3 regions of the Streptomyces sp. NPDC001744 genome follow, and region 1 is predicted to be linked to each of the others. Evidence: riboswitches for the same ligand, from Rfam matches in the RefSeq annotation. Region 1 holds a riboswitch; each other region holds the start of a gene.
The links. A riboswitch is a leader RNA that binds a small molecule or an ion and turns the genes downstream of it on or off. The one in region 1 is predicted to bind thiamine pyrophosphate.

Region 1 (7,119 bases):
CGCCCGTAGTCCCGCGTCAGGTAGTCGTCGAGGCCCCGGCTGCCGCCGGGGTCGGTGCGCCGGGGCCAGCTCGCCGTGGCACCCGCCCAGGCGAACATCGCCTCCGGATCGGCATGCCCGAAGGGCCGTTCGAGGCTCTGTCCCTCCCCGGCGCCGTACCCGTCGGACGAGACGTTGAAGTTCTGGACTCTGAGCAGCTGGGCCATGGGGTTCCTCCCGTGCGGGCGACGGAGACGCCGTACGTGACCGTACGCGGTCGTACGTACGGGAGACTCCGCCGGCGGGTGGAACTCGTCGCGCTCGCGGTGCTCACCGCGGCGCGTCGTCGCCGAGCACCACCACGTCCTCCGGCCGGAAGGCGACCCCGGTCCCCGTTCCCGCCTCCGGCGCGTCCCGCAGCGGGAGCTCGGCCTCCAGGGCCGGGCCGTCCGCCGGCCGGAGCCGTACGACGACCTGGCTGCCCCGGAAGGTGCGGGACTCCACCGTCCAGTCCGGCGCCGCCCCGGCGGGGACCAGCCGCACCCCGCCGGGGCGGACGAGGAGCCGCCGTTCGCCCTGCGGGGAGCCGTCCGGCACGGGGATCCTCCCCCAGGCGGTGTCCGCGACCGTTCCGGTCACCCGGGCCGGCACCACGTTGTCGAAGCCGAGGAAACGGGCGACGAACTCGGAGGCCGGGCGGCTCCACACCTCGACGGGCACCCCGGACTGGGCGATCCGTCCGTCCCGCATGACCACGACCCGGTCGGCGAGCGCGAACGCCTCGCCCTGGTCGTGGGTGACGGCGAGGACCGTCGTCCCGAGCCGCCCGAAGAGCTGCCGCAGCTCCACGACGAGCCGTTCCCGCAGGCCCCGGTCGAGCTGGCCGAGGGGTTCGTCGAGCATGAGCAGCCGGGGCCGGGGCGCGAGGGCCCGGGCCAGCGCGACCCGCTGCTGTTCGCCGCCGGAGAGCGCGGCGACGGACCGCCGTCCGGCGTCCGGCAGGCCGACGAGGTCGAGCAGCTCCCCCACCCGCTCGGCCCGCTCGGCCTTCCCCGCGCCGCGCATCCGGAGGCCGAAGGCGACGTTCCCGGCCACGTCCCGCTGCGGGAAGAGCTGGTGGTCCTGGAACATGAGCCCGACGCCCCGCCGGTGCGTGGGCACCCCGCTCTGGTCGGCGCCGTCGAGGAGCACCCGGCCGGCGTCGAGCGGCTGGAGGCCCGCGACGGCCCGCAGCAGGGTGGACTTGCCGCTGCCGCTGGGGCCGAGCACGCACACGGTCTCGTGGTCGGCGACCTCCAGGTCCACGGCGTCCAGGACGGCCCGCGCCCCGAACCGTACGGTCGCCCCGTCGAGTCTCAGCATCAGAACTCCCCGGAGGTCCGGTCGGTACGGAGCCGTTCGAGCAGCAGCAGGGACACCGCGCACACCACCATCAGGATCGTCGAGAGGGCCATGGCCTGGCCGTAGTTGAGCTCGCCGGGCCGGCCGAGCAGCCGGGCCACCGCGACCGGCAGCGTCGGGCTGTCGGGCCGGGCGATGAACACGGTCGCGCCGAACTCGCCGAGGGACACCGCGAACGCGAACCCGGCCGCGACGAGCAGCGCCCGGCGCACCAGCGGCAGGTCCACCTCCCGCCAGGCCCGCCACGGCGGGGCGCCGAGCACGGCCGCCGCCTCCCGCAGCCGTTCGTCGACCGCGCGCAGGACCGGCAGCATCGTCCGGACGACGAAGGGGACGCCGACGAGGGCCTGCGCGAGGGGCACGAGGATCCAGCTCGCCCGCAGGTCGAACGGCGGCTCGTCGAGGGTGATGAGGAAGCCGAAGCCGACGGTGACGGCGGAGACCCCGAGCGGCAGCATGAGCAGCGCGTCGAAGCCCCGGACGAGTCTGCCCGCCCGCCGGGTGAGCGCCGCCGCCGCGAGGCCGCCGATCACCACGGCGATGGCGGTGGCGGCCGCCGCGTACCGCAGCGAGTTCCCGATCGCCTCCAGCGGCGGCACCAGGAAGGTCCCGCTCTCGTCGAGCGAGCCGAGCGCCCGGTAGTAGCCGAGCCCGTATCCTCCGGGGCCGGCGAACGACCGCTCCACGAGGACGCCGAGCGGCAGCAGGATCAGCAGGGCCACCGAGACGAGGACGCCGCCGAGCAGCGCCCACTGCCCGGCGCCGCGCGGCCTGCGCGCGGTCCGCTCCGGCGGCACGAGCCGCAGCGCGGTCTCCCGCCGCCGGGCCGTCCGGGCGTGCAGGGCGAGGATCGCGCCGGCCGCCGCGAACTGCACGAGGGTGAGGACGGCGGCCGTCGGCAGGTCGAGCAGCCGGGCGGTCTGCCGGTAGATCTCCGCCTCCAGGGTCGTGTACGCGTCCCCGCCGAGGATCTGCACGACGCCGAAGGAGGTGAAGGTGAAGAGGAAGACCATCAGGGCGGCGGCCGACACGGCCGGGACGAGCGCGGGCAGCGTCACCGTCCGCCAGGCCGTGGAGCGGGAGGCGCCGAGGACCCGGGCGGCCTCCTCCTGGCGCGGGTCGAGCTGGGCCCAGAGACCGCCGACGGTCCGGACGACGACCGCGTAGTTGAAGAAGACGTGGGCGAGGAGGATCGCCCACACGCTCGTGTCGAGCCGCAGCCCCCACAGTTCGTCCGTGAGCCCGTTCCGGCCGGCCAGCGCCAGGAACGCCGTGCCGACCAGGACGGTGGGCAGCACGAACGGCACCGTGACCACGGCCCGCAGGACGTTCTTGCCGGGGAAGTCGAGGCGGGCGAAGACGTACGCGCCGGGCAGGGCGACGAGCAGGGTGAGGCCGGTGGAGGCGAGGGCCTGCCAGACGGTGAAGCCGAGGACGTCGAGGACGTCCGGCCGGGTCAGCGTCTCGCCGATCCGGCCGAACCGCCAGGTCCCGCCGGGCCGCAGCCCCCGGTCCACGATGGACGCGACGGGCCACGCGAAGAAGACCGCGAAGAACGCGACGGGCAGGGCCATGAGCCCGAGCCGCGTCACGTTCCCGCGCACGTCCTTCCTGGTCACCGGGGGCCTGGTTACCGGACGGTCGAGGACCACTGCTGGATCCACGCGTCGCGCTTCTCGGCGATCTTCCCGGGCGCCATGGTCTCCGGCTTCTCCACGACCACGCCGTGCTCGGTGAACAGCCCCGGCAGGGCCGCGTCCTTCGCCACGGGGTTGACGAACATCTGGAGCGGCATGTCCTCCTGGAACGTCTTCGAGACCAGGAAGTCGATCAGCGCCCTGCCGCCCTCGGGGTTCTTCGCCCCGTTCAGCAGGCCCGCGAACTCGGTCTGCCGGAAGCAGGTGCCGGTGGAGACCCCGGTGGGCGCCTCCTTCGGCCGGGGCTCGGCGTACAGCACCTCGACCGGCGGGCTGGAGGCGTACGAGACGACCAGCGGCCGGTCGCCCTTGGCCTTCCTGCCGCCGGCCGAGCCGGAGAACTCCTGGTTGTAGGCGAGCTCCCAGCTGTCGACGGTCTTCACGCCGTTGGCCCTGAGCTTCTTCCAGTAGCCCTGCCAGCCGTCGTCGCCGTACTTCGCGGCCGTGCCGAGGAGGAAGCCGAGGCCCGGGGAGGACCGCTCGGGGTTCTCGACCACGAGCAGGTCCCTGTACTCCGGCTTCGCCAGGTCGTCGAAGGTCACCGGCGGCGCCAGCTTCCTGTCGGCGAAGTACTTCTTGTCGTAGTTGACGCAGATGTCGCCGGAGTCGACCGGCGTGACCCGGTTCTCCTTGTCGAGCCGGTACTCCGCCGGGACCCGGTCCAGGCCCTTCGCCTCGTACGGCACGAAGATGCCGTTGTCGAGGGCGCGGGAGAGCAGGGTGTTGTCGACGCCGAAGAAGACGTCGCCCTGCGGGGAGCCCTTGGTCAGGATCTCCTTGTTGACGGCCTCGCCCGCGTCGCCGGCCTTGAGGACCTTGACGGTGAAACCGGTCCGCTTCGTGAACTCGGCCAGGACCTCCTTGGAGGCGTTGAACGAGTCGTGGCTCACGAGGGTCACGGTCTTCGGCGCGGGCGTGCCGGTCCTGCCCGCGGCCTCGTGGGCGCCGCCGGTGCCGCAGGCGGCGAGGGCGGTGACGCCGAGCGCCGCGAGGAGCGCGGCGGCGGCCTGCTTCCTGATGCTCACTGAGTTTTCCTCCTGGGTGGGACCAGGAAGAGACGCGGCCCTGCCCGCGGCCGGCGGACCGGACGCGGGCAGGGCGCAACAGCTTGAGTTAACGACCGAACTCCCTACCCAGAATGACCTGGGCGAGGTTCAGAGGGTCTGCGGTCTGACGGCACCGCACTCTCAGCGCTGTGGCGCTCCCCTGTCGGAATGAATCTGTCGGAGTGACTATGAAGATGTGTGTTCGACCTCAGGGTACAAGGTCAGCGTTCGGCGGCCGCGAGCTGCCCGCAGGCCCCGTCGATCTCCTGGCCCCGGGTGTCGCGGACGGTCACCGGCACGCCGTGACGGGCGATGGCCTCGACGAACGCCTTCTCGTCCTCGGGACGGGAGGCGGTCCACTTCGAGCCGGGCGTCGGGTTCAGCGGGATCAGGTTGACGTGCACCCGCCTGCCCTTGAGGAGCCGGCCGAGCAGGTCGCCGCGCCACGCCTGGTCGTTGATGTCCCGGATGAGGGCGTACTCGATGGAGATCCGGCGCCCGGACTTCTCCGCGTACTCCCAGGCCGCGTCGAGGACCTCCCGCACCTTCCAGCGCGTGTTGACGGGCACGAGGGTGTCGCGCAGCTCGTCGTCGGGGGCGTGCAGGGAGACCGCGAGCCGGCACTTGAAGCCCTCGTCGGCGAAGCGCAGCATCGCGGGCACGAGCCCGACGGTGGAGACGGTGATGCCGCGCTGGGACAGGCCCAGGCCGTCGGGCTCGGGGTCGGTGAGCCGGCGGATGGCGCCGACGACCCGCTTGTAGTTGGCGAGCGGCTCGCCCATGCCCATGAACACGATGTTGGACAGCCGCGCCGGTCCGCCGGGCACCTCGCCGTCGCGCAGGGCCCGCATGCCGTCCACGATCTGGTGCACGATCTCGGCGGTCGACAGGTTCCGGTCGAGCCCGGCCTGCCCGGTCGCGCAGAACGGGCAGTTCATGCCGCAGCCGGCCTGCGAGGAGATGCACATGGTGACCCGGTCCGGGTAGCGCATGAGCACCGACTCCACGAGCGTGCCGTCGTGCAGCCGCCACAGGGTCTTGCGGGTGGTGTCGTCGTCGCACGAGATGTGCCGCACCACGGACATCAGGTCGGGCAGCAGCTCCCCGGCCAGCTTCTCCCGCGAGGCGGCGGGGATGTCGGTCCACTCGGCGGGGTCGTGCGCGTACCGCGCGAAGTAGTGCGTGGACAGCTGCTTGGCGCGGAAGGGCTTCTCGCCGATCGCGGCGACGGCCTCCTTCCGCTCGGCGGGCGTGAGGTCGGCGAGGTGCCGCGGCGGCTTCTTGGCTCCGCGGGGGGCGACGAAAGTGAGTTCTCCGGGCTTGGGCATGGTCCTACCAGTGTCGCAGAGATACGAGGAAGGGCCCGCCGCCCTTGTGGACGGCGGACCCCTCCCGGAGGAACGCTTTGGGGACGGCCGCTCTTCCCGCGGCGGGACCAGCGGGTCAGCCGGTGCCGACGAACAGCGCGAGCAGCAGCCACACCACCGGCGCCGTCGGCAGCAGGGAGTCGAGCCGGTCCATGATGCCGCCGTGACCGGGCAGCAGCGTGCCCATGTCCTTGATGCCCAGGTCGCGCTTGATCATCGACTCGCCGAGGTCGCCGAGCGTCGCGCTCGCCGCCACCGCGAGACCGAGGACCAGACCCTGCCACCAGACCCCGTCGTCGATCATGAACTGCATGCACAGCGCGCCCGCGGCCATCGCGAACGCCACCGCGCCGGCCAGGCCCTCGCGGGTCTTGCCGGGGCTGATGCGCGGCGCCAGCTTGTGCTTGCCGAAGCGCCAGCCGACCGCGTACGCCCCGGTGTCGCTGACCACCGTCAGGAGCAGGAAGGTCAGCACCCGCCACGGGCCGTCGTCCGCGGTCAGCAGCAGGGACACGAACGTCGCCAGGAACGGCACGTAGAACGCGGCGAACACGCCCGCCGTGACGTCCTTCAGATAGCCCTCGGGGGGCTTCGCCATCCGCCACACCAGGACCGCGAGCGCCGTCAGGGCCGTCGCGACCCAGGCGCCCTCGGGACCGCGCGCGTACCCGGCGACGACCATCGCCGCGCCGCCGACCGCGAGCGGCACCAGCGGTGCCCCGATCTGCTTGCGCTCCTGGAGGCGGGAGGTCAGCTCCCACAGCCCGACCACCACGGCGACCGCCACGACCCCGACGAACGCGGCCTTCCAGATGAACAGCGACGCGATGATGACGGCGCCGAGTCCGACTCCGACCCCTATGGCCGCGCCCAGGTCCCGGCCCGCGCTCTTCTTCTGCCGCGGCGGGGGCGCGGACGACGGAGGCGGGGCGGGGCTGGACATGGGCTCCTGCGGGTGCTCGTGCGGGTGCTCGTACGGCGTCCCGTCACGGAACGGGGGGCCGCTCGGGTGAGCGGCCCCCCGGCCGTGTCCGTCCTGGAATCCGCCGGCGGGGACGTCGGGCACGAGGGGCATGGGGCGAGTCTGCGACGCAGGATGCCCCTCGTGTGCGGGACCCGCCGGGGCGGGCCCCTGGTCGGGCCCCCCGCGGCCGGGAGGACCGGCCGGGGCACCCCAGGAAGAGTCGTTCATCAGACCTCGAGCAGCTCGGCTTCCTTGTGCTTGAGCAGCTCGTCCACCTGCGTGACGTACTTCGCGGTGGTGTCGTCGAGCTCCTTCTCCGCGCGGCGGCCCTCGTCCTCGCCGACCTCGCCGTCCTTGACGAGCTTGTCGATGGACTCCTTGGCCTTGCGGCGCACCGAGCGGATCGAGATCTTCGAGTCCTCGGCCTTGCCCTTGGCGACCTTGATGTACTCGCGGCGGCGCTCCTCCGTCAGCTCGGGGAACACCACCCGGATGATGTTGCCGTCGTTGCTCGGGTTGACGCCGAGGTCCGAGTCGCGGATCGCCTGCTCGATGTTGCGCAGCGCGCTCTTGTCGAACGGGGTCACCACGGCCATCCGCGGCTCCGGGACGGAGAAGGAGGCCAGCTGGTTGATGGGGGTGATGGCGCCGTAGTAGTCCGCCAC
Region 2 (7,119 bases), on a different contig from region 1:
GTTAGCCCGGGCGGGGGAACGGGCCGGGCTGTACGGGGTGGGGGCCCAAGGGCTGCCACTACAGTGGAATCTCTCCGCCGCGATGGGGACTACAGGCGTAGGCATCCTTACTGACCAGCGGTTTCCCAGGCCCGGCGGGCGCGGGGGCGGCCCCCGCGGGCGGGTGCGGTGCATCCGTCGTCACGCCTGGGGGTGACCTTTGGCCACAGCTACGCAGACGACCGCGCCTACTCTGATCGGCTCGGTGCAGAGAGCGCTGAGACTTCTGGAGGCGGTGGCCTCCCACCGGGAGGGCGCCCCGGCCAAGCAACTCGCCCGCGAGACGGGCCTTCCGCTGCCCACCACGTACCACCTGCTCCGCACTCTGACGCACGAGGGCTATCTGCTCCGCGAGAAGGGCGCGTTCTTCCTGGGAGACGCCGCCGTCCGACTGGCCGGCAGCGGAGCCGTGCAGAATCGTCGCATCAAGATCGAGAATTCTCTCGCCCGCTGGCGGGACGAGATCGGGGTCCCGATCTACTTCGCCCTCTACCGCGAGGGAGAGGTGGAGCTCGTCGCCGTCGCCGACACCCCCTCCGCCCCCGCCGTGGAGGAATGGGCCGACTTCCGCGAGACCGCGCACGCCCATGCGATCGGGCAGTGTCTGCTGGGACAACTCGATTCGAAAACTCGTCAAGACCACCTTGACCGGTACCCGGTGGAATCCATCACCCCGTACACGGTGCGTAACCGCCAGGCCCTTTTGGATCGTTTGGGCGCTTTGGGGAGAATGGAACCCCTGGTGGAGCGTCAGGAATATGCACTTGGCACGGTCTGTGCCGCGATCCCCCTCACCGCGGGCTCCACGGTGGCCGCGATGGCGATTTCCGTACCCCTCCACCAGGAAGATCGGTTGCTCCCGGCGATCGAGCGACTACGTACAGAGATCGGTGCGCTCTTCAGTTCGGTCGTCCTCTCTATCAGTATCTGAAAAATCACTCCTTGTGATCTGGTAGTGCTTACAGCACGATTGCGTCAAGAGGGCCACGGGGGATCATTCCTGGCCGTTTCGGTCACAGCTTTCAGCAGCTGTGTTTACACAACTGCTCCATCTACTGCGGGGTACATGATGCGAGAGTCGGTTCAGGCCGAGGTCCTGATGAGCTTCCTCGTCTCCGAGGAGCTCTCTTTCAAGATCCCGGTCGAACTGCGGTATGAGGCCCGGGACCCCTACGCGGTGCGCATGACGTTCCACCTTCCCGGGGACGCGCCCGTCACCTGGGCCTTCGGCCGGGAGTTGCTGCTCGACGGAATCAACCGGCCGAGCGGCGACGGCGATGTGCACATCGCCCCGACGGAGCCCGAGCGGCTCTCGGACGTCACCATCCGGCTCCAGGTCGGCAGCGACCGCGCCCTCTTCCGGGCCAGCGCACCTCCTCTCGTCGCGTTCCTCGACCGTACGGACAAGCTGGTTCCGCTCGGTCAGGAACGGACACTGGGTGACTTCGAAGGGAACCTGGAGGCCGCGCTGGGCAGGATTCTGGCCGAGGAGAACGCAGGGCCCGCCTGAGCCGTACCCCTTCCGTCACCGCGTGATCCGACCCGTACCGACATCCGGACCTTCTGCGTTGCCGTCCCCCCGAGCCGGCGCGCCGTCGAACCACCGGACCGTCACGCCGTCGGCCCGTGGTGGTGTCGGTCTGTCTCGGTACCGAGCCGTCGTGTCGTCACGTCGTCGCGTCATCGGGCGGTCGTGTCACCTAGCCGTTGTGCCGACGCGCTGCCCTGACACCAGGACATCCCGGTGCCGGGCAGCCCCGTCGTCGGGCCGCCGGGCCGGGTGCCTCACTTGGCGCGGCGGCGGCGTCCGCCCCGTGTCGGAGCGGAGTTCCGGCTGCCCGTCCCCGGCTGCCGGGAGCCCTCCGTACGGTCGGCGGAGACCACCAGGGCCGCGAGCGCCGTGGTGACCGGAACGGACGCCACCAGGCCGATCGAACCGATCAGCGTCCGGACGATCTCCTCGGCGACCAGCTCGCTGTTGGCCACCGTTCCCATGCTGCTCTGCGCGATGGAGAAGAGGAGCAGCAGCGGGAGGGCGGCGCCCGCGTAGGCGAGCACCAGCGTGTTCACGACCGAGGCGATGTGGTCGCGGCCGATCCGGATGCCCGCCCGGTAGAGCCCGCGCGGCCCCATGGTCGGGTCGGCCTGGTGGAGTTCCCAGACGGCCGACGTCTGCGTGACCGTCACGTCGTCGAGCACGCCGAGCGACCCGATGATGACTCCGGCCAGGAGCAGGCCGGACATGTCGATCTCCGGGTAGAGCCCGTGGATCAGCCCGGTGTTGTCGTCTGTGTTGCCGCTGAGCGACGCCCAGCCGATGAAGAGGGAGCCGAGCAGACCGATCAGCAGCAGTGAGATCAGCGTGCCGAGCACCGCGACCGAGGTGCGAGCCGAGAGCCCGTGGCACATGTAGAGCGCGATCAGCATGATCGCGCTCGATCCGACCACCGCCACGACCAGCGGGTTCGACCCCTGCAGGATCGCCGGCAGGATGAAGAACGTCAGCACCAGGAAACTCACGACCAGCGCGATCAGGGCCATGAGCCCCCGCAGCCGGCCGACCACCACGACCGCGAGGGCGAAGACGCCGGCGAGCAGCGCCATCGGCAGCTTGCGGTTCACGTCCGTCACCGAGTACTGGAGGTCGTGCGGGGCGTCGGGGGCGTACGCCACCACCACGCCCTGGCCCTCGCGCAGTTGGCGCGGCGCACCGGGCTGGACGATCTCGGTGAACTCGCGCCCCTTGTCCGGACCGGTGGTGACCTCGATCGTCGCCTTCCCGCACTGCCCCCGCTGGGCGTCGACCGCCTCGCGCCCCTCCGGGGTGGAGGTGTCCCCGGTCGGCGGGACCTGGCCGACGTTCACGACCTTGCAGTCGACGGACTCGACGGAGACGACCCGGCCCTGCTCGGTCCGCCGGTCGAAACCGACGCCCGTGCGTTCGTGCGCGGGGGCGCCGCCGGGCCACAGGACCGCGAGCCCGACCACGACGGCGGTGGCGAAGGGGATCAGGACGGCGGCGATGACCTTGCGCAGGTGCCGGGAGACCGGAGCGGCGGGGCCGTGACTGTGGCTGTGTCCGTGTCCGGATCCCCGGTCGTGCCCGGTTCCGCTCCCGTGCCCGGGGCCGTGGGAGGGAGCCGGGCCGTGGGTGTGGTCGTGCGGCTCGGGGCTCTGCTGGGGGAAAGTCACCGACCGATCATCGCAAGAACGCCGGAGGCCCACTGTTCAGCACGCCCGGAAGGGCGTTAGCGTGGTGGCACCTTTGCACACGCGGGAGCTCGGAGCACCGGGCTGAGAGGGCGCTGATCACCGTACGCGCGTACCGACGTACGTACGGGAAGGGCTGCGCCGACCGCCGAACCTGTTACCGGGTAATGCCGGCGTAGGGAGATTCGGTCTCATGACCATTCAGGACGCACGCACGCCTGCCTCCGACCAGAACCGGGCCGACGGACAGCAGCGCACGCCGGGCTGGCACAAGGGGTACGTCCAGGGCTCGCGCCCCGATCTGCGGGTGCCGGTCCGTCAGGTGCACCTCACCAACGGCAGGGACGTCACGCTGTACGACACGTCCGGCCCGTACACCGACCCGGCCGTCGACACCGACGTGCGGCGGGGCCTTCCGCCGCTGCGCGAGAACTGGATCGTCGCGCGCGGTGACACCGAGGAGTACGCGGGCCGCCCGGCCCGCCCCGAGGACGACGGCATCAAGCACACCTCGCCGCGCGGCGGCGGCCTCAAGAACCTCGACGCCGTCTTCCCCGGCCGCCCACGCCTGCCCCGCCGGGGCCGCGAGGGCCGGGCGGTGACGCAGCTCGCGTACGCCCGCCGTGGCGAGATCACGCCAGAGATGGAGTACGTCGCGATCCGGGAGAACGTCTCCCCCGAGGTCGTGTGGGAGGAGATCGCCGCGGGCCGGGCCGTGCTCCCGGCGAACGTCAACCACCCGGAGATCGAGCCGATGATCATCGGCAAGCGATTCCTGGTGAAGGTCAACGCCAACATCGGCAACTCCGCCGTCACCTCCTCCATCGAGGAGGAGGTGGAGAAGATGACCTGGGCGACCAAGTGGGGCGCCGACACGGTCATGGACCTGTCCACCGGCCGCAACATCCACACCACCCGCGAGTGGGTGCTGCGCAACTCTCCCGTGCCGATCGGCACCGTGCCGCTCTACCAGGCCCTGGAGAAGGTGGACGGCAGGGCCGAGGAGCTGAGCTGGGAGATCTACAAGGACACGGTGATCGAACAGGCCGAGCAGGGCGTGGACTACATGACGGTGCACGCCGGCGTACTCCTGCCGTACGTGCCGCTCACCGCGCGCCGCAAGACCGGCATCGTCTCGCGCGGCGGCTCGATCATGGCCGCCTGGTGCCTCGCGCACCACAAGGAGAACTTCCTCTACACGCACTTCGAGGAGCTCTGCGAGATCCTGGCGGCGTACGACGTCACGTACTCGCTCGGCGACGGCCTGCGCCCCGGTTCGATCGCGGACGCCAACGACGAGGCGCAGTTCGCGGAGCTGCGCACGCTCGGCGAGCTGAACACCATCGCCAAGCGGCACCACGTGCAGACGATGATCGAGGGTCCGGGACACGTCCCGATGCACAAGATCAAGGAGAACATCGACCTCCAGCAGGAGATCTGCGAGGAGGCGCCGTTCTACACCCTCGGCCCGCTGACGACGGACGTGGCGCCCGCGTACGACCACATCACCTCCGGCATCGGCGCGGCGATGATCGCCTGGTGGGGCACGGCGATGCTCTGCTACGTGACGCCCAAGGAACACCTGGGCCTGCCCAACCGCGACGACGTCAAGACCGGTGTCATCACGTACAAGATCGCGGCCCACGCGGCGGACCTCGCCAAGGGGCATCCGGGCGCGCAGGAGTGGGACGACGCGCTCTCGGACGCGCGCTTCGAGTTCCGCTGGGAGGACCAGTTCAACCTGGCGCTCGACCCGGACACCGCACGCGAGTTCCACGACGAGACGCTGCCGGCGGAGCCCGCGAAGACCGCGCACTTCTGCTCGATGTGCGGCCCGAAGTTCTGCTCGATGAAGATCTCCCAGGACATCCGCCGTGAGCACGGCGGTACGGAACAGGAGATCGAGGCCGGCATGGCGCAGAAGTCCCGGGAGTTCGCGGCGGGCGGCGGCCGCGTCTACCTGCCGCTGGCGGACTGATCCGGCGGGCCGGTCGGCGGCCTCGGGTGCGTCGGCCGGCCCGCCGTCTCCTCAGGGTTCGGCGGGATCGGTGGCGGCGAGGGCGTCCCGGAGGAAGGGGAGGATGCCGCGTTCGAGCAGTGCGAGGCGCCAGGTCTCGCGGGCACGGGAGAGCTCGTCGTCCGGAGCGGTGGGCGGGCCGCCCGCGTTCACCGCGACCGGACTGTTGCGCAGGGCCGTCACGAGGAGCCCGGCGCCGGCGCAGAGCAGGCCGGCGGCGGCGAGGGAGCCGAAGACCAGCCCGGCCGTCAGCAGCGTCGCGCCGAACGCCACGGTGGGGGCGAGGGCGCGCAGCACCGCTCCGACCAGGAGGAGGACGGCGGCGGCGGTGCCCGCGAGGACGGGGACCATGACGGTGACGATCGCGACGACGCCCGCGCCGGGCCCGGGGAGGTCGTACGGGGGCGGGGTACGGGTCCCGGCGGACGCGCGGCTCCGCTCTCGGACCCTGACGAAGTGGTCGTACTCGTTCGCGGCGGCGGAGGTGACCAGAGCTGTCGCGTTCAGCGTCATCGCCCGCAGTTGCGCGGTCGTGAGCCGGGTGCCCACCCCGGCGAGTTCCGGACGTGCGTGGGCGGTGCTCAGTGCGTCGTCGAGGACCCGCTCGTACTCGGCGCGGTCCTCGGTCAGCAGGTGCGGAGCCACGTTCATGTGCATCCCCCGATGCTCCGTAGGCCCGGTTCAGCCGTGGGAATACGGTGGGTCGGGCGGAAACGGAGGAGAGCCTGCTACGGATGGACCCGATGGTAGGGCGACGGTGCCACGGGCTGACAGGGTGTTTCCGGAAATCGCCCTTCTCGGATGCGCAGGGTGATAGGTCAGTCGGTCAGGGGGAGTTGGACCACCAGTAGTTTTCCGGCCATGGTCACTCCGCCGTCCATCGCGATCGCGAGTCCGTCGGCGTAGACGTGCGGTCCGACGACGGCCGGGCGCGCGTTCTCCTCGCCGTCCTCGGTACCGACCTGGCCGAGGAGGTAGGGGATCGGGCTGTGGCCGTGCACGATCCGGTGGCCGCCGTAGGTGGAGAGCAGCTCCTGGACGGCCTGGGGGCCGCCGTCGTCACGGAACGCGAAGCGCTTGGTGAACTTCCGGAAGACGTCCCAGACCTCGTCGGCGTCGTTCCGGTTGAGGATCTCGTGGACGGTTTCGTTGACGTCCTCGATGGTCTCGCCGTATTCGAGGTACGCGGTGGTGTCCGAGTGCACGAGGAGGTGGTTGTCCTCCAGCACCACGGCGTCGAGCCGCGACATCCACTGGAGGTGGACGTCCTGGAGCCGGTCCATGTCCTGCTTCTGGCCGCCGTTGAGCAGCCAGGCGGCCTGGAAGGTGGCGGTGCCCGCTCCGGAGTTGACCGGGGTGTCGCCGAAACGCTTGGCGCCGAGGAGCAGCAGCTCGTGGTTGCCCATGAGGGCCTTGCAGTAGCCGCCGGCGGCGGCGGCCTCGGCGGAGAGACGCATGACCAGGTCGATGACGCCGATGCCGTCGGGGCCGCGGTCGGTGAAGTCGCCGAGGAACCAGAGACGGGCGTTGCCCGCGGCCCAGCCGCCGTTCTCGTCGACGAGGCCCTGGGCGCGGAGCGCCACGAGGAGTTCGTCGAGGTAGCCGTGGACGTCGCCGACGACGAAGAGGGGGCCGGGGCCTTCGCCGGACGCGGGCTCGCCGGCGGGGGCGGGCGCGGGGGTGACGTGGACCTGGACGGTGTCGCCCCGGTTGATGACGGGCAGGTCGCGTTCGGTCGGCGTGTAGCCCTCGGGGACCTCGCCCTCGGGGAAGGCGTTGCCGGGGTGGCCGGAGTGCTCGGCGGGCACGGAGGCGGTGGGAACGGCGGAGGAGCCGGCGTCCGTGCCGTCCGA
Region 3 (7,119 bases), on a different contig from region 1:
CAGGAGGAGCCCGGGGACGGCCCCGAGCTCTGACCGGGGCCGGACCGGGGCGTTCAGTGGTGGTACCGGTGGACCACCGCGTGGCCCTTGCCGCGGCCGATCATCCACTTGTTGACCGGTGTGGTGAGCACGAAGGCGGCGGCCAGGGCCAGCGCGAGGGCGATCCAGAAGAGCGGCTCGGAGAGGTGCGCGTCCATGGCGCCGGGCCAGAGGGCGATGACGCCGTTGTCGATGGCCTCCATGACGGCGATGGAGAGCGTGTCGGCGGCGAGGGCGACCCGGAAGGCCGTCCGGAAGTCGACGCCGGCGGACAGGATGCCGCGCAGCGTGAGCGCGTAGCCGAAGAAGAAGGCCAGGACGACGGCGAGGATCATCGTCGGCGTGTTGCCCCAGCCGAGCGCGGTCCCGACGACCATGCCGAGGACCTCGCCGATGGCGCAGCCGGTGAGGCAGTGCAGGGTCGCCTTGGCGGCGGCGGACCAGGTGACCCCGCCGGGGGAGCCGTGGTGCCCGTGGCCGTGCCCGGCGTGCCCGTGCTCGTGGCGGGAGTGTGCTTCGTGGCGCATGAGAGGCCCCCAACGTCAGGTGACGGTTCCCGTCGATACGGGAACCGTATACCCCCCAGGGGTATTCCTCAAGGGCGAAGCCCCTTCAGCAGGTCCACGTCCGCCCGGTGCTTCTCCTTGCCGCCGGGCGTCTCGATGACCAGCGGTACCCCCTCCGTCGCCGGGTGGCGCAGCAGCGCCCGGAAGGCGTCCTCACCGATGTGGCCGGAACCGATGTTCGCGTGCCGGTCCTTGTGGGCGCCCACGACGTCCTTCGAGTCGTTGGCGTGGATCAGTTTCAGCCGTCCTTCACCGACCGTCCCCACCAGCAGGTCGAGCGTCCGCGCCGCTTCCCGCGGGTCCACCAGGTCGTGCCCGGCCGCGAAGACGTGGCAGGTGTCCAGGCAGACGCCCAGCCGGGGGTGGTGGTCGAGCGCGTCGAAGTACGGGCCGAAGTCCCTGGTCCGCGAGCAGAGCGAGGCGCCCTGGCCGGCGGTCGACTCCAGGAGCAGGTCGGGATCGTCCGGCCGCGTCAGCTCGTCGAGCAGCGGCAGCAGCCGCTCCCGCACCTGGGCGAGCGCCACCTCGCGCGGGCGGCCCCCGGTCGCGGAGCCGGTGTGCACCACCACGCCCTTCGCGCCGATCTCCCGGGCCCGCCGCAGCGAGTGCCGCAGCGACTCCACCGACCTCTCCGCCGTGGCCTCGGTGTCCGAGCCGAAGTTGATCAGGTACGGGGCGTGGACCCAGGCCGAGATCGAGGCGTCCGCGCACTCGGCCCGGAACCGCTCGTCCTGGGCCGGGTTGCCGGCCGGGGTGGCCCAGCCGCGCGGATTGGCGACGAAGACCTGGACGGCCTCGGCGCCGAGGTCACGGGCGTAGGCGAGGCCGTTCCTGGCGAGGCCACCGGCCACCGGGACGTGACCGCCGACGGGATTGCGCATCGGTTCCTTACAGTCCCTTGATCGTGAGGGTGATCGTGGAGCCCTCGGGCGCGGTGGAGCCGCCCTCCACGGACTGGGCCGCGACCGTGTCGCCGAGGTAGGGGAAGGTCTTGTCCACCTTCACCTCGAAGCCCGCGTCCTCCAGGGCCGCCCGCGCGTCCGCCGTCGACTCGCCCGTGACGTCCGGGACCTCGACCTGCCGGGGCCCCTTGGAGACGGTGAGGGTGATGGTGTCGCCCTCGGCGGCGCGGCTGCCCCGCGCGAGGGACTGGGCGGCGACCGTGCCGGCGGCCTCGGGGGAGTGGACCCGTTCCGGGGCGACCCGGACGGTGAGCCCGGCCTCCTGGAGCGCGGCCGTGGCGTCGGGCACGGCGTCGCCGGTGACGTCGGGCACGTCGACGGGTGCCCCCTTGCTGACGACCAGGGCGACGGCCGAGTCCGGACTCCGCTCGGTGCCGGGCTCGGGATCGGAGCCGATCACGGACCCCCGGGCGACGGAGTCGCTGAACTCGCGGGTGACCACGCCCACGGCCAGCCCCTCCTTCTCCAGGGCGCGCTTCGCCTCCGCGAGGGGCCTGTCCCGCAGGCGGGGCACCTTCACGATCCGGGGGCCCCGGGAGAGGGTGAGGGTGACCGTGCCGTTGCCCCGCAGGCGCTCGCCGGGGGCGGGATCGGCGGCCATGACGGTGCCGCGCTCGTACACGTCGCTGAAGGCGCGTTCCGTCGTGCCGACCGTCAGGCCGGCGTCGGTGATGCGCTTCGACGCGACGGCCTCGGTCTGGCCGAGGACGGCCGGGACCCGGGTGAACTGGCCGGAATTGATGTACCAGACCCCGGCGCCCAGGCCGAGGGCGAGCAGGACGGCGGCGACGACGAGCAGCGGGCCGCGCGGGGGCCTGCGCCGGCCGGCCGCGGGGGCGGCCGGCACCCCGGGCACGGGCAGCCGGCTCGTGTGCGACACCTGCCGGTCGACGGCCCCCGCCGGTACGAGCGGGTCGGTCGCGCCGGTGTGCTCCCCGGCGGGCGGCACGGCGCGGGCGATCACGCTCGTGCGGTCCCCGGCGGTGTCCCGGTCGCCGGACAGGGCCCCCGGGGGCGTCGCGTCCAGCTGCTCCTCGCCGAGCGCGGCACGGGCCTCGAGGACCAGGCCGAGCAGGACGACGGCGTCGTGCGGGCGGGCTTCGGGGTCGCGGGACGCGGCGGCGGCGACCAGCCCGTCCAGCTCCGGGGCGAGCCCGGGGACGGCGGCCGAGGGCGCGGGCACGTCCGTGTTCAGGTGCTGGTGGAGGACCTGGGCGGGGGTCTCGCCGGAGTGGGGCTTGCCGCCGGTCAGCATCTCGTACAGGACGACGCCGCAGGCGTACACGTCGGCGCGGGTGTCGGCGGTGCCGTGCTCGATCTGCTCCGGCGCCAGGTAGGAGACCGTGCCGAGGACCGAGCCGGTGGTGGCGGTCGCCGAGCCCACGGCCCGCACGAGGCCGAAGTCCGCGACCTTCACCCGGCCGTCGTCCCCTATCAGGACGTTCTCCGGCTTCACGTCCCGGTGCACGAACCCGGCCCGGTGGGCGGCGCCGAGCGCGGCGAGCACCGGCTCCAGGATGTCGAGGGCGGCGCGGGGCGGGAGGGCGCCGCGCTCGCGCAGCACGTCGCGGAGGGTGCAGCCGGCGACGTACTCCATCGCCAGGTAGACGTACGCGCCCTCGGCGCCCTGGTCGAAGACGCCGACCACGTTGGGGTGGGCGAGCCGGGCGACGGACTTCGCCTCGCGGATGAACCGCTCGACGAAGGCGGCGTCCGCCGCCAGCTGCGGGTGCATCACCTTGAGCGCGAGGACGCGGTCGAGGCGGGTGTCGAGGGCCCGGTAGACCGTGGCCATCCCGCCGACGGCGATGCGCGCGTCGACGCGGTAGCGGCCGTCGAGCAGCCGCCCGACGAGGGGGTCCTGAAGGGTCGTGTCCACGGCGTCGAGTCTACGAGCCGCGGACGGGCGCCCCGCCCGGTCGTCCCGCACCGCAGCAGACCTGTGACGTGCGGCGGGGCGCCCGTCCTCAGAACGCCGGGCGCTCCGGGTCCAGGTGCGCGAGGCCCTCCGCCGGGGACGACGCCTCCGCGAAGTGGCGGCGCGGAATGCGGCCCGCCCGGTGGGCGAGCCGGCCCGCCTCGACCGCGTGCCGCATCGCCGAGGCCATGAGGACCGGCTCCCGCGCCCGGGTCACCGCCGACGCCAGCATGACCGCCGCGCACCCCAGCTCCATCGCGAGGGCCGCGTCCGACGCCGTGCCGGCCCCCGCGTCCAGGATCACCGGCACCCCGGCCCGCTCCGTGATCAGCCGGAAGTTGTGCGGGTTGCGGATGCCGAGCCCGGAGCCGATGGGGGAACCGAGCGGCATGATCGCCGCGCACCCCACGTCCTCCAGCTTCCGGGCGAGGACCGGGTCGTCGTTGGTGTACGGCAGGACGGTGAAGCCCTCGTCCACCAGGGTCTCCGCCGCGTTCAGGAGCTCCTCCCCGTCGGGCAGCAGGGTCCGCTCGTCGGCGACGACCTCCAGCTTGACCCAGTCGGTGCCGAGCGCCTCGCGGGCGAGCCGGGCGGTCAGGACGGCCTCCCCGGCCGTGAAGCAGCCCGCCGTGTTGGGCAGGACCCGGATGCCGAGCCGTTCCAGGACGGAGAGGACCGAGCCCCGCACGGTCGGGTCCAGGCGCCGCATGGCGACCGTGGTCAGCTCCGTGCCGCTGGCGACCAGGGAGCGCTCCAGGACGTCGAGGCTGGGCGCCCCGCCGGTTCCCATGATCAGGCGGGAGGAGAACTCCGCGCCGCCGAGGACGAACACGTCGTCGGACATCGCGCTCAGCCCCCCTGCACCGCGGTGAGGATCTCCACCCGGTCCCCGTCGCCCAGGGGCGTCGAGGCCCACTCGCCGCGCGGCACGACCGCCTCGTTGACGGCGGCGGCGACGCCCGAGCGGGCGGTGGTGAGGGTCGCGACGAGGGCGTCGAGGGAGACGGGGCCGGACAGTGCGCGCGGCTCCCCGTTCACGAACACGTTCACGCACGCGTTCGCGGACACGTCGGCGGGCCTGCGCGCGGGTACGTCGGCGGGCACGTTCATGCGGGCTGCTCCTGTCGTACGGGAGGGGCGGGGGAGAAGCGGCGGGGGGAGAAGGGGCGCGCCTCGTCCGGCAGCACGCCCGTGGTGAGCACGTCCGCCAGGACGTCGCCGGTGACCGGGGCGAGCAGCACCCCGTTGCGGTGGTGCCCGGTGGCCAGGTGCAGGCCGGGCAGGGCGCTGGGGCCCAGCAGCGGCGCGTTGTCCGGGGAGCCGGGGCGCAGCCCGGCCAGGGTCTCGGTGAGCGGCAGCTCGGTGATCCCGGGGACCAGCTCGTGGGCGTCGCGCAGCAGCTCGTACACCCCGCCCGCCGTCACGGTCGTGTCCCAGCCCAGCTCCTCGCTGGTGGCGCCGACGACCAGCTCGCCGTTCTCGCGGGGCACCAGGTAGACCTGGCTGCCGCGCACGACGGCCCGGACGGTCCGGGAGAGGAAGGGGGCGTACGCGGGCGGCACCCGCAGCCGCAGGACCTGCCCCTTCACGGGCCGTACGGGCGGCAGCACCTCCTCCGGCACCCCCGCGAGCCGTCCGCTGAGACTGCCCGCCGCGAGCACGGTCTGCCCGGCGGCCACCTCCTCGCCCCCGGCGAGGAGGGCGCCCCGCGCCCGGCCCCGCACCACCGTCAGGCGTTCCGCGAGGGCCCGGTGGAAGACCACCCCGGCCCGCTCGCAGGCGACGACGAGGGCGGCGGCGAGCCGGCGCGGGTCCACCTGGTGGTCGCCGTCGGCCCGGAGGCCGCCGCGCACCCCGGGCGCCAGCATCGGTTCGAGGCGGCGGCACTCGCGGCCGCTCAGCCACTCCGAGGCGAGTCCGCAGCGGGACTGGAGGGCGTGCAGTTCGCGCAGGTGCGCCCGGTCGTCGGCGTCGAGGGCGACGGCGAGGGTGCCGCAGGCGCGGTGGCCCACGTCGAGGCCGGTGGCCTCCTCCAGCTCGGCGACGAAGGCCGGGTAGCGCGCGGCGGAGGCGAGGTTGAGACCGAGCAGGGTCTCCTCGCCGTGGTGCAGCTCGGTGACGGCGGCGAGCATCCCGGCCGCGACCCGCGCGGCCCCGCCGCCCGGCTCGGGGTCGGCGACGGCGACGCGCAGTCCGCGCAGCGCGGCCCGCCAGGCCGTGACCAGGCCGATGACACCGCCCCCGACCACGAGGACGTCGGCCCCTCGGGCCTCGGAAGAACGCATGGGCGTCCAGCCCCTCCCTTCGCCGGCATGACCCGGATCAGGTTCGTACGGTCGGAGGCCGCCCAGCCTCCCTCTCAGTCCGGTGCGTCCGGACTCCCGCGAGTGCTTTACGCCCGCCAGACTAGCTTCCGCCCGGTCCCCGCCACGAGGGGGTCACCGCCACCCCTTGCCCTGACGCCCCGTCAGGTGCGTAAGGTGGACGGGTGAGCGAGCAGCAGCAGACCCAGCGGCAGGTCGTGGTCGTCGGCGCCGGAATGGCGGGCGTGCAGACCGCCGTCGCCCTGCGGGAACAGGGCTTCACCGGCCCCGTCACCCTCATCGGGGCCGAACCCCACCAGCCCTACGACCGGCCCCCGCTCTCCAAGGCGGTCCTCCTCGGAAAGGCCGAGGGCTCCGCCTTCGAGGTCGACTTCGAGGCGCTGGACGTCGAACTCCGGCTCGGCGTCGCCGTCACCGGACTGCGCGCCGCCGACCACGAGATCGACACCGGGGCCGGACCCGTCCCGTACGACACCCTGGTGATCGCCACCGGCGCCCACCCGGTCACCCTGCCCGGCTCCGAGGGCGTCCCCGGCGTCCACCTGCTCCGCACCCTGGACGACGCCGTGCGCCTCGGCGCCGTCCTGGAGCACCGCCGCCCCGTCGTGGTCGTCGGCGCCGGCTGGATCGGCGCCGAGTTCGCCACCGCCGCGCTCGGGGCCGGCTGCGCCGTCACCGTCCTGGAAGCCGCGGACCTGCCCCTCGCCGGCACCCTGCCCGCCGAGGTCGCCGCCCCCATGGCCGAGTGGTACGGCCGGAGCGGCGCCGAACTCCTCACCCGCGCACGCGTGGCGACCGTCGAACCCGGCCGCGTCGTCCTCGCCGACGGCCGCGAACTGCCCGCCGGGGCCGTCGTCGTCGGCATCGGCGCGCGTCCGGCCACCGACTGGCTCGCCGGCTCCGGCATCGCCCTCGGCCCGGACGGCGCCGTCGCCGCCGACGACCGGCTGCGCACCTCCCTGCCCGACGTGTACGCGGTGGGGGACTGCGCCTCCTTCCCCTCCGCCCGCTACGGCGAACGGCTCCTCGTCCACCACTGGGACAACGCCCTCCAGGGGCCCCGCGCGGTCGCCGCGGCGATCACGGGCGCCGGCACCGGACCGTACGACCCCGTGCCGTACTTCTGGTCCGAACAGTTCGGGCGCTTCGTCCAGTACGCCGGGCACCACGCGGGCGCGGACGAACCGCTGTGGCGCGGCGACCCGGCGGACGAGGCGTGGTCGGTGCTCTGGCTGCGCGCCGGGGTGCCGGTGGCGCTCCTCGCGGTCGGGCGCCCCCGCGACCTGGCCCAGGGCCGGAAGCTGATCGAG

Region 2: another riboswitch for thiamine pyrophosphate. It lies ahead of thiC (phosphomethylpyrimidine synthase ThiC); the one in region 1 lies ahead of ACFYZY_RS04280 (thiamine ABC transporter substrate binding subunit).
Region 3: another riboswitch for thiamine pyrophosphate. It lies ahead of thiO (glycine oxidase ThiO); the one in region 1 lies ahead of ACFYZY_RS04280 (thiamine ABC transporter substrate binding subunit).

Annotation. Positions count from the first base shown of each region.
Region 1 covers NZ_JBIAUG010000002.1:391,365-398,483, reverse strand. The annotation lists gene ACFYZY_RS04295 (dihydrofolate reductase family protein) at 1-206, opposite strand, end outside; gene ACFYZY_RS04290 (ABC transporter ATP-binding protein) at 310-1,341, opposite strand; gene ACFYZY_RS04285 (ABC transporter permease) at 1,341-2,954, opposite strand; gene ACFYZY_RS04280 (thiamine ABC transporter substrate binding subunit) at 3,011-4,102, opposite strand; TPP riboswitch at 4,186-4,295, opposite strand; gene rlmN (23S rRNA (adenine(2503)-C(2))-methyltransferase RlmN) at 4,345-5,451, opposite strand; gene ACFYZY_RS04270 (phosphatidate cytidylyltransferase) at 5,567-6,682, opposite strand; gene frr (ribosome recycling factor) at 6,682-7,119, opposite strand, start outside.
Region 2 covers NZ_JBIAUG010000004.1:163,592-170,710, reverse strand. The annotation lists gene ACFYZY_RS06935 (IclR family transcriptional regulator) at 245-970, shown strand; gene ACFYZY_RS06930 (SsgA family sporulation/cell division regulator) at 1,109-1,549, shown strand; gene ACFYZY_RS06925 (YibE/F family protein) at 1,825-3,231, opposite strand; TPP riboswitch at 3,303-3,448, shown strand; gene thiC (phosphomethylpyrimidine synthase ThiC) at 3,443-5,227, shown strand; gene ACFYZY_RS06915 (hypothetical protein) at 5,279-5,923, opposite strand; gene ACFYZY_RS06910 (metallophosphoesterase) at 6,085-7,119, opposite strand, start outside.
Region 3 covers NZ_JBIAUG010000018.1:161,989-169,107, forward strand. The annotation lists gene ACFYZY_RS21800 (sulfite oxidase-like oxidoreductase) at 1-33, shown strand, start outside; gene ACFYZY_RS21805 (DUF4396 domain-containing protein) at 54-566, opposite strand; gene ACFYZY_RS21810 (deoxyribonuclease IV) at 635-1,486, opposite strand; gene pknB (Stk1 family PASTA domain-containing Ser/Thr kinase) at 1,494-3,446, opposite strand; gene ACFYZY_RS21820 (thiazole synthase) at 3,535-4,329, opposite strand; gene thiS (sulfur carrier protein ThiS) at 4,335-4,595, opposite strand; gene thiO (glycine oxidase ThiO) at 4,592-5,770, opposite strand; TPP riboswitch at 5,768-5,880, opposite strand; gene ACFYZY_RS21835 (NAD(P)/FAD-dependent oxidoreductase) at 5,974-7,119, shown strand, end outside.